One region of the Pseudidiomarina sp. PP-1MA genome, then DNA from elsewhere that is predicted to be linked to it. Evidence: predicted binding sites of a transcription regulator. Region 1 holds the regulator's gene; the other holds the start of a gene.
The links. Region 1 encodes MetJ, which represses methionine synthesis genes. Its sites were predicted from a motif close to TAGACGTCTAGACGTCTA; they were not measured.
Positions count from the first base shown of each region.

Region 2: msrA (peptide-methionine (S)-S-oxide reductase MsrA) is a predicted target of MetJ. The motif match lies at 4,633-4,650, and genes of this name have one in related genera.

Region 1 covers NZ_CP165718.1:2,500,349-2,508,459, reverse strand. Annotated here, with positions in the region: gene AB8S08_RS11810 (penicillin-binding protein 1A) at 1-978, shown strand, start outside; gene metL (bifunctional aspartate kinase/homoserine dehydrogenase II) at 1,059-3,503, opposite strand; gene metJ (met regulon transcriptional regulator MetJ) at 3,829-4,161, shown strand; gene argH (argininosuccinate lyase) at 4,255-6,099, opposite strand; gene AB8S08_RS11790 (argininosuccinate synthase) at 6,096-7,334, opposite strand; gene argF (ornithine carbamoyltransferase) at 7,337-8,111, opposite strand, start outside.
Region 2 covers NZ_CP165718.1:482,439-490,549, reverse strand. Annotated here, with positions in the region: gene AB8S08_RS02290 (hypothetical protein) at 1-197, opposite strand, end outside; gene AB8S08_RS02285 (outer membrane beta-barrel protein) at 645-1,262, shown strand; gene AB8S08_RS02280 (ATP-binding protein) at 1,331-2,797, opposite strand; gene AB8S08_RS02275 (response regulator transcription factor) at 2,799-3,467, opposite strand; gene AB8S08_RS02270 (PepSY domain-containing protein) at 3,561-3,911, opposite strand; gene AB8S08_RS02265 (hypothetical protein) at 4,032-4,490, shown strand; gene msrA (peptide-methionine (S)-S-oxide reductase MsrA) at 4,696-5,229, shown strand; gene AB8S08_RS02255 (Ig-like domain-containing protein) at 5,329-8,004, opposite strand.

The DNA.
Region 1 (8,111 bases):
TGGAATCCAGGCAGTGGTGTTGCTTGGCGACCACGCAATTCACCGGATGTGTATGAAGGTCCGATTCGAGTTCGGCAAGGTTTAGCTAAATCGAAGAACGTCGTTTCGGTACGTTTATTGCGTGCGCTAGGAGTAGACACCACGGTTGAATATCTAACTCGATTTGGTTTTGCCATCGATGAACTACCGCGTAACGAATCATTATCGTTGGGTTCAGCTTCGATGACGCCGTTAGAAGTTGCACGCGGTTATGCGGTATTTGCGAACGGGGGCTATCTGGTGAATCCTTATTTTATTGAGCGGATTGAAAATAGCCAAGGCGAGATCCTTTATTCGGCCCGCCCAGCAGTAGCCTGTGTGCTTTGTGAAAGCGGTGAGCGTGAGGTGTTACCTGCCCCGCAGGTGATTACCGAGCAAAATGCCTTCTTGATTACGCAAGGGCTGCAATCAGCAGTGTGGGGTGGCGGTAGCTGGCAGCATCGTACTGGCTGGAACGGCACCGCTTGGCGAGTACAGCAATCTAAGCCCCTGATTAACAGAGCTGGCCGTAACGTCGTGGGTAAAACAGGTACCACCAACGATGTGAAAGACACTTGGTTCTCAGGCTACGTCAGTGGTTTGGTAACAACTGCATGGGTAGGCTTTGATAATCTAGAGCGGGCTTTGGGCAGCACCACCATGAATGAGAATCTAAGTAGTGCGGAGCAGCCCATTAGCGGCACAGAGGCGGGGGCAAAGACGGCCCTGCCGATGTGGATAGACTTTATGGAAGTGGCGGTGCAAGATGTTCCGGTGGAGCCCTTTATTGTGCCACCAGGTTTAGTCTCGGCGCGTATCGATTTGGCGACGGGTAAACTCAGCCGTGCCAATGATTACACCTCCAGATTTGAATATTTCTTGCCGGGCACAGCGCCCACTGAGTATGCCAAGGGCGAGACTAATCGTGACATCTTTGCTGAGGATGATTCGATTTTCTAGTGAGCCTAAGCTCACGTCATAAGACCAAAAAAAGCTGGTAGGGCATAGGCACTACCAGCTTTTTTGTGGCCATTGCTAGCTTAGCGCTGGCTAATCAAGCGACTTAACAGTTGATTCAAATCAGATTGCACACCACCGGCGGTTACTTCTTTACCGGCGCCTGGGCCACTAATAACTAGCGGCATCTCGTGGTACCAATCGGTATAAATCACAAAAATATTTTCGCCCGGAATGAGGTTGGCCAGCATATCGCCTTCCGGAATATACTCAATGCCTACACGAGCCCGCACGCTGTCGTCATCTTGTACTGCAAAGCTAGCCAACAAGCGCGGTACCTTGCCGGTTTTTTGTGCATCAAGATAAAGGTTATGCATGCCAGCATCAAGTTCAGGTAAGCGCTGCATAAACTCATCTAAGGAAATATCAGCCAAGCTTTCTGGTAACAGACTGTCGACATCAATGTCTTGCCAGTCTAGGCGCAAGCCGATTTCACGAGCCAAAATCAACATCTTACGAATGATATCTTGGCAGGATAAATCTTCGCGAGGATCGGGCTCGCTCAGGCCTCGAACTTTGGCTTCGCGCACCAAATCGCTGAAATTTACTTCAGCGTTAAAGTTCTCAAACAACCAACTCATGGTACCTGAGAAGATACCCGAAATACTGCGAATGGTATCGCCCGAGTTACGCAAATCATTCAGCGCGTAATTTAATGGTAAGCCAGCACCGACGGTGGTGTTGTAGTACCATTCACGTTCGTACTCGCGCTGAATGGTACGAATTTCGTTGTATTGCGATTCGCCTGAAGCACCCGCGCGCTTATTGGCACTGATAATGTGCAAACCGTTGGCAAAAAAGCTCGGATACAGTTGTGCTACTGCAATAGCATCGGTTAAATCCAGCATCACCAATTCATCATAAGGCGCATTTGGTAATTCGGGTATCAACTGACTCATCTCGTACGGACGCGCAAATTGATCAAATTGCTGCTCCCAATCATTAAGATCCAGACCGTTGTAATCTAACCACATTTGTTTGGAGTTCAGGATCCCGATGATGCGGACGTCCATTTGCTCGTTGATACGTTCACGCAAGCGACGATACAGCGCTAACCAAGCACTACCAATGTTGCCACGGCCCACCACCAACACGCCAAGGCTGCGGCGATAGTTAAATAATTGGCTGTGAATACGATTGAGTAAGCGGTTATCCAGCTTTTGCTCCAAAATAGCAATCACTGCATTGTTATCTGGCGAAAACGCCAAACGCCGCAGGTTCTGTGCGCTTAACTCGGTTTTAAAGGTGCTGTACTGGGCCGTCTCTTGAATCCGATTACCTACCAAGGCAATCATCGAGTAGCCTTCCATCTGCACCACATGATCCGCTTTATCTACCTCAAGTAACCACTGCTGTAAAAAGTCGAGATGGTTTTGGTGATAGGCATAGTAGGCATGATGTTGTGCTACTTCGTTCCAGCTAATAAGCGGAGTCAGTTCTAAATTTTCAAATTTATCAATCAGCTGGGCATCGCTTAAATCAACTCTAAACAACACCACGTCGGCTAGCGACGTTAACACCTTGCCTTTAGCTTCGGTATCTTCGTATAAGCCGATACGAGTTTGCTGATTCTCTACCTTCAAACTAGAGCGTACCGCAATCACCATGCGTTCGCGGTTAACCGGCTGGAAGGTACGCGGGTGTAACACCGGGCTACCTAACCGTGCCAGTTCTTCAGCTTCTTGCCAATCTAGAATAGGTAGGCTCACCACCCGCTCTACTTTACGCGGATCCGCTGAGTACACCCCAGCCACATCCTTCCAGATAGTGACCTGCTTAGAATCTATTAAGCTACCAACGAGGGTGGCAGAATAGTCACTGCCGTTACGACCTAAAATTAAGGAACGCCCACTAGGGTCGGCACAAATAAAGCCGGTCACAATAAATCTTGTACCCGGGTGAGGTGCAATGCGGTTGAGCAAGCCAGCTCGAGATACGGGCACCTGAATCAGTGGCTCGGGCGCATCTTCAGCTACCAAGAAAGTACGCGCATCAATGTAATCGGCGGTGACCCCTTGCTGTTGCAATAGGGCTGCTAATAAACGGGCACTCCATAACTCGCCGTAGGACAGCAATTCAGGCTTATGGGTAATCACTTCTTGGTCGTTTAACCACCCGTACCAGCGCTTAAAATCTTGTTGCGATAGGTCTAGTACGCGTTGTTGGTGGTCACCGTTAAGCAACTCGTTGATAAGCCCTTGCTGATATTTTTCGAGTTGTTTCAGCAGCACTTCGGCAACGCCACGGTCATCCGCTTTGGCATCAATAATGGCAAGAATACGGTTGGTGGTATCGCCCGCAGCAGACACTACGACCAAATCGCTAGCACCGGCGTATTCGCTAACAATGCGAGCGACGCGACGATAACAGTAGGCATCGGCCAAACTGCTGCCACCAAATTTGTGAACCTGAACTTGCTCGGCCACGTTTTGAATTTGCTCGGGGGTAACTTTAACCTCAACCGTCATGATGCGTGTGCGTTCTCCTGTGTGCAGCGGTCTGCTGATAATGAATGAACAATAATTATAGGGGGTAGCCCCCATTCAATAAAGCGCGCGATGCATAAAGTTGGTTAACCTAGCATGTGCTTACGTGAGTTTTACTGTGCAAGATTAAAACGAACAGATAAAGAAGTATAGACCGCTATACGTATAAAGTTGACTGATTTAATATCCACAGTACAATTCACCACAAGCTTTAAGGTTTTTAACTTTTTATTTTGCTGAGTTTGCCGACTGCCACCAGCAGCAGTTGCAGTCAGCCCAGCCAATGAACAGGGTGTATAGGTGCGGTATGGAATGGGATGGTGAGTATATTTACCCGTATGTAGAACACGGTAGAAAGAGCGAGCACGTAAAAAAAATTACGGTGTCTATTCCTACCAAGGTACTCAAGGTGCTAACCGATGAGCGAACTCGTCGCCAGGTAAAAAACTTACGTCATGCCACCAACAGTGAGCTACTGTGCGAAGCTTTTTTGCATGCCTTTACCGGGCAGCCGCTGCCTACCGATGATGATTTACGCAAAGACAATCCACATAAGATCCCAGCTGAAGTTCGGGCTGAATTAGAACGGCGCAATTTACCTATTCCGGAAGTAGACGATCTGTACGACGACGAAGATTAACGAGGATTAATTTGTAGCACAGCGACCAAGCAATAACCCGTGGCAGCAGCACTACTTCTACCACGGGTCACTTGCAGGGACGGTTAAGTCTGGTTATTTCAATAAATACTCAAGCGCGGTCTCGTCACAGTTCTCTTTACGAGGACAGATGTCGCAGTCCTTCATCACTTTTTCTGGTAACGCATCTTTCACCGTCAGCTTAAAGTTCAACTTGCCAAAGAACTCAGGTACTCGGGTTAGCACTATGGTCCGTTTAATGCCAAGTTCACGTGCCTTCCAGAGTAACCAAGCGACTAATTCTGCTCCCAGCCCCTTACCTTGCGCTTGTGGAAATAATCCTAAGCTACGAATTTCGGCCAAGCCAGTGGTGTAGACGTAAAGTGCTGCGCAGCCTACCACTTCATCATTAATTTCTGCTACGGCAAAGCTCTGAATCGCTTGCAATACATCCGCTTTGTCACGAGGTAAGTTTTCACCTTGCTCAGCCCAGTAGGCGATCAATTCACAAATCTTGTCGGCGTCTGCTAAACGAGCTTGGCGCACATGTTTACTTGCCGCTTCGGCCGCATGTAACCAGTCTTCGGCGTGCTTGATAGCTAGTTTAACGGCGCTTGGGCCGGTGCCACCCAGAGCCTGCCGCTTATGCAAACCGTATTGGCTATCAAGAACCTGATAGACATCGGCTTGCAACTGCGGACACACTTGTTGCATGGAGGCTAAATCGAGCTGCTCGAGTGCTACGCCAGCTTGCTGAGCCAAGAGCACTAAGCTACCGGTAAGGTGATGAGCATCCCGAAACGGAATCCCTTGCGCCACCATGTAATCAGCCAATTCAGTCGCATTGCTGTAGCCCAACAAAGCTTGCTGAGCGGCATGATCTTGATTCACCGATAACTCAGGTAAGGCGAACGTGAGCATGGCCAGACAATGCTGATAGGTCTGCAGGGCATCAAACAGGCCTTCTTTATCTTCTTGCATGTCTTTGTTGTAGGCTAATGGCAAGCCTTTCAAAGTAATGAACAGCGCTTGTAAATGGCCCAGAACTCGCCCTGTTTTGCCCCGTAACAACTCAAACAAATCTGGGTTTTTCTTCTGTGGCATTAACGATGAGCCACTGCTGATGCGGTCGCTCATGGCAAAGCAGCCACTTTCGCCAGAACAATAGAAGATGACATCTTCGGCCAGACGCGATAAATGCATCATCCCGGTGCTAGCGATATGCAGCAAATCTAGGGCGAAATCTCGGTCCGACACACCATCTAAGCTATTTTCGCATGCTTGACGAAAGCCAAGCTCGTGCGCCAACGCCTGCCGATCGATGGCGGCAGTTGTTCCTGCTAAGGCACCACTACCGAGCGGGCAGACATCCATCCGTTTGCCGGCATCGCGTAGTCGGCTAACATCGCGTTGTAGCATCTGTACGTAGGCCATAGCCCAGTGCCCAGCTACTATCGGCTGGGCTCGTTGCAAGTGGGTGTAGCCCGGTAATAAGCTGGTTTGATAGCGTTTGGCAAATTCGAGCAAAGCCTGCACAGCGGCTAAGTTTTCCCGAATGAGTTGCTGGGTAAACTGTTTACACAACAAGCGTAAATCAGTCGCCACTAAATCATTTCTGCTCCGGCCGGTGTGAAGCTTCTTCGCGGTATCGCCAATCCGCTTGATCAGCTCGCCTTCCACCCAGCTATGAATGTCTTCAGCCTGGCTTTGCAAGGGCAACTGAGGATCAACCGTTACCGCCTGCGCTAATTCCGCCAAGGCTTGGTCCAACTGTTGTTGTTCGGCAGAGCTAATCAGCTCTGCGCTCAATAAGGCTTCAGCCCATGCCCGAGACGCCTGAATATCAAATGGTGCCAGTACATAATCAAACCGCAGCGAGTCATTAAACTGCTTGAATTCATCGGCACTGGCTTGGCTAAAACGCCCGCCCCATAAACTCATGGTTGCTCCTTGTCGGCAGCTTCAGCTGCGGCAGTTTGATGTAAACAACGAATACGACTAGCTAAGCTGTACAAACGAATAAAGCCTTCTGCATGTTTTTGGTTGTAAACAGTATCTTCGTCAAACGTAGCAAAAGCATTGGAGTACAAGCTGTTGGGTGAACGTTTTTGCGTGACGCTCACGGTACCCTTATAGAGTTTGACCACCACATCACCGGTTAAAGGCTTCGCAATTTGTTCTGCCGCAGCTAACATCACATCTTTGAGTGGAGTAAACCAGCGGCCATCGTACATAAGTTGCGCAAACTCGTTGCCCAAACGAATCCGATAATCTTGCGTGGTACGATCTAGAACTAAGCTTTCAAGGCCTTGCAGGGCTGCATATAAAACCGTGCCAGCAGGAGTTTCATAACAGCCGCGTGACTTCATCCCAACCAACCGGTTTTCTACCATGTCTAAGCGGCCAATACCGTGGGCTCCAGCAATTTTATTGAGTTGCTCAATTGCCGCTACTGCCGCAATCGGTTGCTCATTAATCGCAGTGAGGCTGCCAGCAGTAAAGCTTAACTGTAAATATTCTGGTTGTTCCGGCGCTTGCTCTGGGGCGACAGTCCAAGTCCATACTTGCGCTGATGGCTCGTTCCACGGGTCTTCTAATTCACCGCCTTCGGTAGAGATGTGCCATAGGTTAGCATCACGACTGTAAATTTTAGTCGCTGAAGCCGCACACGGAATATTGCGCTCAGCAAGATAGGCCAAGAGATCTGGCCGCGACCGCATGCTCCACTCGCGCCAAGGCGCAATCACGGTAAGATCAGGAGCAAGAGCGGCAAAAGCGGATTCAAAGCGTACTTGGTCATTACCTTTGCCGGTACAGCCATGAGCCAGTGCGTCGGCACCTACTTGGCGCGCTACCGCGACTTGTGCAGCAGCAATAATCGGCCGAGCGAGCGCAGTGCCTAATAAGTATTGGCCTTCGTATAAGGCTCCCGTTTTCAGCGTCGGGTAAATAACCTCTTGAGCAAACTGCTCTTTTAAATCAACAATGTGACAGCTGCTGGCGCCAGAAGCGATAGCTTTTGCTTCAACGCCTTCTAGCTCATCTTCACCTTGGCCCACATCGGCCACGAATGCTACTACCTCACAGTCGTAGTTTTCTTTTAACCAAGGCACAATGGCAGAAGTATCAAGACCACCAGAGTAGGCCAAAACAACTTTTTTAACAGATGCAGTCATGATTAAGCTCCAGCAAATAATTCAACAAGAATGGCGTTTTGTGCAAACAAACGATTTTCCGCTTGGTGTAGCACCAAGCTCTGTGGCCCATCGATAACCTCAGCCGTAACCTCACGACCGCGATAGGCAGGCAAGCAATGCATAAAGAAGCGCGCTCCTAGTTGTTTCATCAGCGCGCTGTTAACTTGGTAGCTAGCAAAGTCATGCATCACCTCGTTACTATCGCGCTGCTGCCCCATCGAGAACCAAGTATCGGTATAAATAGCATCGGTTTGTTGCAGCTCCGTGATCTGGGTATGCAAGCTGATCTGGCTGCCCGTGGTTTGTGCCTGCTGTTGCGCTAAGGCCACCAAAGCTGGGTTTGGTTGATAATCAGCGGGGGTTACAATTTGCAAGTTCATCCCGGTAGCGGCAGCGCCAGCCATCAATGCTTGGCAGACGTTATTGCCATCGCCAATATAGGTTAGAGTAAGGTCTGCTAGCTCGCCAGCATGCTCCTTTAAGGTAAGCAGATCCGCTAATGCCTGACAGGGATGGCACTCATCACTAAGAGCATTCACGATGGGTTTATCAGATGCGGCGGCAAGTTCGGCCAAGGTCGCCTGAGCGTAAACCCGTGCTACGATAGCATCGTGCCAAAGTGCCAAATTAGCGCCAACATCACTGGCCGGCTCGCGTACTCCCATCAATTGCGCAGCATCAAGGTAGATACTATGGCCACCTAACCGATGAATACCTGCGGCAAAGCTGGCGCGGGTGCGTAATGACGGCTTTTCA
Region 2 (8,111 bases), 690 kb from region 1:
TCGGTATTGGCGCTAATCACCAAGTCACCAGCTAAACCACTGACCGTTCCGCTCAAGCTATAAGTTACCGGCGGTGGCGGTGGTGGCGGCGGTGGTGGCGTAGGAATATCGGGGCTGCTATTGCCCCCACATGCTGCTAAGAACAAGGTCGCTGCAGTTACTGCCAAAGGCGGCAGAATTCTCAAGGAAGGCTTCATAGTCAAACTCCGTTTTTGTCAAATGACTTCTTTAATATCTAATTTAGTCATTGCTAAATCAATATGCATTTGGTGGTATTTTGTTCAGCGTTGTAAGCGTTTTGACCCCTTCTATCGTTACAACGTGAGCGACTTGCTTGAGGAACTTGCGGACCCAGCTCCGGAGCTGGGTCCGCAAGTCTTTCAAGAGGAGGTGGTAAAATAGCTGGTCGGTAATTCACGGCTGAGTGCAAAAAGCACGGCAGTGGCGGGATGTGGTTGCTGATAGGGATTGTTTGGTGGTGGGTGAAGCTGAGTGATTGGCTGCTTGTTGCGGCTGAATTTACGGTACTGGGGCGCTTACGGTTGTAGGTGGTTTGCGCCAATTACCGGCGCAGTTTGGCGGACATTGTGGCTTGTTACTAACTTACACCTGCACTTTTTATCATTAGAATAAGGATGTTATCTATGCATGGTTTAGGACGAGTTTTGGTGGTTGGAGCGCTGGCTTTGGCGCTGCAAGGGCTGGCTAGCGGCACTGCACAGGCACGCAGTTACGGCTATCGACCGGCGCCGCCACCTGCGCCCTCATTTGATTATGTGAGTGCCGGCTTTGCCAGTGCTAAATGGGGCGATGACTGGGCCAACGGCGCGATTGTGGGCGCATCTTTTATGTTGACCGATGCTTGGTTTGGCTACCTGAATGCGGACCGCGAGAGTTTGGATGACGCCTCCATGACGAGCCTTAATGCGGGCTTGGGTTACGCTCACAGTTACCGTCAGAACACCGTGATTTATGGCGGCTTTGGCTTTATTCAGGGGCGGATTGATTGGGGTGACCAAGCCGATGCTATTGGGGCGGTGACCGAGTCTGGCTACGAACTCAATGTTGGCGTGCGACATCGGGTGAATCAGCAGTTGGAGCTTGATGCGCGCTTTGGCCATGTGGATCTCGGCGCCGGAGACCAAAACTTGCGTTTGCTTGGGCGCTACTATGTGAATCAACGCTGGGCGGTGGAGCTCGGCTACACCTTTGTTAATTCCGACAGTGCTTTGGCGCAAGTCGGTTTCAGCTATCATTTTTAATTGGGTTTGATGTTTTCTACCGGTTGCGGTCGTCAGCACGACGGCCGCAGTTTTAAGTTTAAGCTCAGTTATAAGTTGAAACGTAACTGTACTTGTAAGCCACCGAGATGGCTAGGTCCCAAATGCATTTCCACGCCATACAAATGCGCCAGCTCGGCCGCAACCGTTAAGCCAATTCCACTACCCTGCACCGACATGTCATGACGTTTGCCTCTTGCTAAAGCTTGCTGGCACTGCTCGTCGGTCATGCCTGGGCCATCATCATCGATTTGTAGCAACAGCGTTGGCGGTGCTGCCGTGGCATCAGCCACGCCTTTAACGTTGCCAGTGACTGTGGCAGCGGTAGTGGTAGAGATAGTTGCGCTGAAACTCAGTTGCTGCTGCGAATATTTCAAGGCATTTTCTAACAGGTTGCCGACGATTTCTTGTAGATCCGGAGCCGCAACGCGTACGGCAATGGCAGTTAGCTGCGGCTGGTCAAGCTGGCTGTAACTGAACTTGCGTTGGCGCTGTTTGGCCATGCTGGCGATGGCTGCGAGGATCGGCTGTAGCGCTGCTTGCAGATTCGCATGAGCCGCAAGCTGGTGAGTACCTACTGCGGCTGCCCGCGCCAAGTGGTGCTGTACCACTTGGTCCATACGATGGATTTCTCGAGTGAATTCAGCAGCAAGCTGCGGCGGTAGTTCGGCTAGTTGGCTTTGCATCACCGCCAACGGCGTTTTGAGGCTATGGGCTAAATTCGCAGCTGCGGCGCGGCTGTGTTCAAGCAGCTTTTCATCGCGCTCAAGCACGTCGTTAAGTGCCTCAGCTAACGGTTTGAGCTCACTGCTTAGAGCGGCGCTATCGAGCCGCGATGAGGGACTTGCGGACCCAGCTCCGGAGCTGGGTCCGCAAGTTCCTCCATGGCGGAGCCGCTGCAGTTGGTGGCTGAGGCTGGCGAGGGGGGCGAGTACCCAGCGCAGTTGGACGGCGAGAAATAGTAGTAAGACGGCGGCTAGGCCGGCTAAAGCAAGCCACAACACTTGGTTAAAGGCGGCTACTTCGCGGTCTATTTCGGCCACGGGGCCGCCCACCATCACATGAATCGGCTGTTCGAGCTGAGCGAGCAAATAATCTCGTTCAGACACGCGTAAGGCTTGCTGCTGTGGGCCAATGCCGGGGCGCAAGATCAAGTTATTCACAACGCCATCAACGCTCGGTTGCAAGCGTTGGTCCCACAGCGATCGCGACAGCGCGAGGGTTTGTTCGGCACTGCTAATCTGCCAATACCACCCCGAATAAATCTCATGAAAACGATGGTCACCTAACTTATCTTGAACTTCTAACTCGCCCATGGCGTTCACTTCTAAGGCAGCCACCAGCACGTTTTGCCAAGCGGTGAGGCGAGCATCGAACGACGCGGTAACGGAGCGTTCGAAGGCATGACTGAGGGCCCATCCTGCGCTAGGCAGAGCTACCAAGAGCAACACCAGGCCTGCGATTATCGTGCGCTGACGTATGCTGATAGGTGGTACCGTGCGAGTCGCTTTTGGCATGTTAATCAACCGCTGGGGCTTGCACCCGATAGCCTTGGCCACGAATGGTTTCGATAAAATCACGGCCGAGTTTTTTGCGCAGCCGGGCAACTTGAACATCGATAACATTGGAGTCCGGCTCTTCGTCGCGGTCGTACACGTGGTCGTGTAACTCGGTGCGACTTACGATGCGACCGCTGGCATGCATTAAGTAGCTGATCAGCTTGGTTTCTTGTGCGGTAAGCTTAACCGGCATGCCCTGTTTACTGAGCTGATTGGTGAGGGTGTCGAAGACCACCTCACCAACGGTTAAATGTGGGTGAGCTTGGCCGTAACTGCGGCGGATAAGCGCCTTAACGCGCATTAATAATTCAGCCACCGCAAAAGGTTTTACCAAGTAGTCATCAGCGCCAGCATTAAAACCGCTAGCCTTATCAGCCCACGTGCCGCGCGCGGTTAAAATGAGCGTGACGATACCAATGCCAGCTTGACGCCAGCGCTGCAACCAATCGCTGCCTTGGCCGTCGGGGAGGCCCAAATCTAAGATCAGCAAATCAAACACTTCGGTGCTTAACAAATAGTCAGCCGCGGCGCCGGTACCGGCGTGGTCGACGTTATAGCCGGCCTCGGTCAGCACCTTGGTGAGGTTTTGCGCTAATTTGATATCGTCTTCCACAATCAAAATTTTCATGCAAGTTACTCATAACCGATGGTTCCTAGCTGATGATTTATAGCTGATGGTTCATAACCGATGGTTCCTAGCCCATCATTCATGGCCGATAACTCATGGCTGTTTGCTCATGGCTTTTAACTGACGCCCTTCTACGCTCATTAGCTCGCCAGTACGGGCGGCAAATTCAAACTCGGCCCGTTGCCCTTGGGGGCCGATCATCTCTATTTCGTAGACGAGCATACCATCATCGTCTTCTAATTCTATCTCCACGATTTCGCCGTCATAGCGCTCGCGTAAATACGCCAAGATCACTTCTAACGACACCACCTCGCCCGCTTGCACTTGTTGGTACAAACGTTGCTGTTGCTTGTTGTCGGGCCAGACGCCGGCGGGCGCAGCCAGAGCCGCTTGCAGGCCCCAACTAAGACTGGTGACAAAGATGAGATAAGATAACTTGTTCATGGTGCTAAGCTTACCCGAAAAACGGTTCACAAACATGAACCAAACATGAACGAGTGGTTCATACTAGGCTCATTGATAGGCTGATAGGATAGCTGCAACATCAACAAAGGAGTACAGACTATGACAAACAAAAGCTTGGTAGTAAGTTTAGCAGCCGTATTACTAATGGGCACAACTGCCGTAGTTGCAGCTAACTCAGCAGTTACCGCCAACAGCCAAATGGAGCAGTTGCAAGCGCTTAAGAATTACGGCTATACCCATATTAATGAGCTGGAGTGGGATGATCATCGCCCGCAACTGGAAGTGGAAGGTTGGCTAGCCGACAACTGGTTTGCCGAAGTGACGTTTCAGGGTGCCGGAGCCGCAGCTGAAGTAAAGCACGAGCGCAAAGAAAGTAAGATCGTACAGCCGTGGGGCTTGACCTTGGCGCAAGTTGAACAAGTGATGCAACAGGCGAATAGCCAAGGCATGGCGGTGTTTGAAGAGATCTCAATTGATGATAGCGGTCGTATTGAGATTGAAGGTGACAACGCCAACGGTCGTGAACTAGAGCTGCGTTTTCATATCCGCGAGCTGTAACTAACGCCCCCCTCTCAGCAACGATAACAGCAACGATAACAAACGGGTGGCCACGTGCGTGTGGTCGCTCGTTTTTGTTGCTGTGGCTTGATCAGAGGCTTTACAAACTATGGCTGCAGGCGTAAAGTAACACCATCTAATACAGGCATCTAGACGTCTATTCGTGGGATGTCTTTTCGTTCTTTTGCGACGGAGTTTACAAGTTATGACGCAACAAATTACGTTAGGCGGCGGTTGTTTTTGGTGCCTTGAAGGCGCCTTCAAGCAAGTGCGTGGGGTATTAAAGGTGCAATCGGGTTATGCCGGCGGCCATAAAGCCGAACCTACCTACGAAGAAGTCTGCAAGGGCGATACCGGCCACGCTGAGGTGGTACAAATCACTTTTGAGCCGACCTCGCTGAGCGTGCGCGAGATTTATGAGATCTTTTTTGCACTGCATGACCCCACTCAGGTCAACCGTCAAGGTAACGATATTGGCAGCCAGTATCGCACCTCGATTTTCTATCAGACCGATGAGCAGCAGCGTTTGGCGCAAGAAATCATTGCGGAAATGGAGCGCGAGCAAACCTGGGATGCGCCTATTGTGACCACCGTTGAGCCGCTGGAAAAATTCTGGCCGGCGGAGGAATATCACGACAACTACGTGGAGCGTAATCCTGAAAATGCCTACTGCCAAGCAGTGGTACATCCTAAGTTGGCGAAGTTTAAGCGGACTTTTGCTGAGAAACTTGACGGTTAATATTTGCGGTTAATATTTGCAGTTAATAAAAAAAGGGCTTACCCGATGGGTGAGCCCTTTTTGCTTTCCAACCTATTTTCCTAGTTGTTTTCCAAGCCTTTATTTCTCAGTTACTTCAGCAAACGGCTTGGTTAACCGCAGCGGGTCTGGCGTCCAGCTTGAGCTGCGCTGATAAGCTGCGGTTGGCACTTCAATCAAGCTAGCTGCAGCAACCGGTACCGGTTCTTCACCGGTTTCGCTGGCTTTGTAATAAGTCATTCCACCTGCCATAAAGTACATTTTGCCTGGCTCAACGTAAATATTGTAAGGACCAGTACCGTACGGGAACTTACTACTCGATAGCAGCGCCATCACACCATTATCGTAGCTCGCCACAAATCGACGGAAGCTACCACCACATTGGTCTTGATAGCAGCTCTTACCCACTAAAATACTATTGCCATCAACATCTTCCCAGTTCCCAGATGGCAAGCTACGTGGCTCGATGCTAGCCGAGAGGCAGTCGTCCCACATATCACCACCCGGTGCGACTTCATCACACTCAATATCGACGATATAATAGTTACCATCGCTGCTGTATCGATAGCCACCACCACCAATGCGAGCGGTTAATGGCGTTAACTTACCCTCGCCATTAACGCCATCCCAGATGGTCTTATCGGCAATCATGTTGGCGGTATCCAAGCTGTGATCGATGCTAGGCATATTGTTTGTATTCCAATTCTCACCGCCGTTTTTAAGATGACGCTTGGTAAGCACAATTTGCGCATGCTCTTGGTCGTCTAACAGATACAAATCTTCAGCGTAGTAATTCATGTTCGGATCGTTATAGGTGAGCGTTAACTTCGTTTTGTCTGGGCTTAACTCGTAGCTACCACCTTCGAGCACGTCGCGATCAAAAGTACCGCTAAATTCAGACGTGGGGTAAAAACTATAAGCCATGCGGGTAAAGTAATACACATCGTCGGGCAAACCATCAAACGTCAAGTTATTGTATCCGTAAAACTCACCGTAGTAGGCATATTCCGTTGGCGCTGATAGATCAAACGTGAGATCTTTAATCAAACTTTCAGCTCGCGTGTAGGTGTTGGTGTATGCACTCCCCTCGGGTGACACCGCAGGTAGTTCTAATTGCTCACCTTCGTATTCAAACGGAATAGGTGCCAACTCGAGTTCATACGATTCATAGATAGTCAGACTCGCACCCACTACACTTAACGGCATCGCTTCTAGATAACTACTCACAGTTAATGGCACACTGCCAGCGGTGGTTGAGCCTTCTTGGCTGGCTACAAATTTTGCTAGTAAATCAGCATCATAAAGATGGCCATAATTATTCACAAAGGAGTTTAATGGGATGAATCGGGCTGTTGTTTGCAACGGACCAACCCACTTACCATCAACAAAAGGCACATGCTCTGATTCACCATCATAAATGCCCTGTCTAAAGAGCGCGCCGTCTTCATCGATAGAGTAGCTGACATAGTTTTGGTGAGCATTGTAACGGTGGTAATTGTAGAACAGCATGTAAGCACCAGCGAGCTCGGTTGGATCAATGGCAGGTACTAATTCACTATCGGCTGCGGTGGCAGCAATCATGGCTTGTAAATCACCAGCGGCATCGGCCTGTGCCAACAACGTATTGTAGGCATCGGCATCGTTTAAAAAGTCAGCGATACTCGTGAAACCTTCCGGCAAACTATAATTTTCGTCATCGACTAACAGCTTAATCAGTGCTGCCATCTCCATGGTTAAGTAACCATCAAGTTGCATCAGCAACTCATTGAAATTAGCCGCTGTGATCTGAGCATCCTGCGCCAATACTTCTAATTGCTGGTTGATGGCAGTAGTGACGTGGGTGATCACCACGTTGCTTGATTCTTCCGCCGACAACACGCGGTCATCTCCTGCGAGCGCCAGGAGTTCAGCCACTGTGGTTAACCGCGAGTTCAAGGTGACATACTCTTGCTCACCGGCGCCGGTGGCAGTGATTTTAAGTACGGCATCGCTGCTTAAATCCAATAGTTCTAAATCTAAGCTGAAATAACCATCTGCATCGGCGGTGGTGGTGAACGTTTGCTCACCCACGGTTAAGGTGATGGTGGCATTGGCAATCGGCGAGTCAATAGCGCGACCAGCAATGGCAACCGTTTGCGCAACAGTCACAGTAACGCTGCCGGTGCCTTCGGCCTCACCGTCGGTACCTGTGTAGGTGAAGGTATCGGTGCCAGCAAACCCTGCAGCTGGAGTATAGACGATTTTGTTGTCTACAATTTCAGCGGTGCCGTGCTCAGGCTCGGTCACGCTGGTGATTGCTAACGCCACGTCCAGTTCGCTGCTATCGTTTGCTAACACATCGATGGTAACGGCCGTATCGTTACTGGTGCTGGCACTATCATCGGCCGGGGTATACAGCTCAAGATCTCGGCATTCGATGGTTAAATCATCAATATCAGCGTTGGCGAAAGTAAAGCTACTAGCTGAGGTGATGCTGCACGATTGCAACGTGGGAATAGCACTTAGTTCGACCGCTACTGTGTCACCACTATCGAATTCGCTGGTGAATTCGAAGCTTCCGTCGGCGCTTATGGTCAGGGTCTCATCAGCGGCGGTAACGCCTAGTTCGCCGTTAAGTCCACTCACGCTGCCGGCCAGAGTAAAGGGGCCTTGCTCTTCAAGAATGGGTGGATCGACATCATCGCTACTACTGCCGCCACAGGCGGTAAGCAGTGAGATACAGATAAGCGATAGTGCGAATTGATTGGTTTTTTTCATTTTTGCATTCCTATTGCCGGATTGATAACTGTTGTTCGTTGCTTACTATGTAGCCGTGTTAACAAGTTGTCAACCAATTAGTTACAAATAATTATATGCCGCGTAAT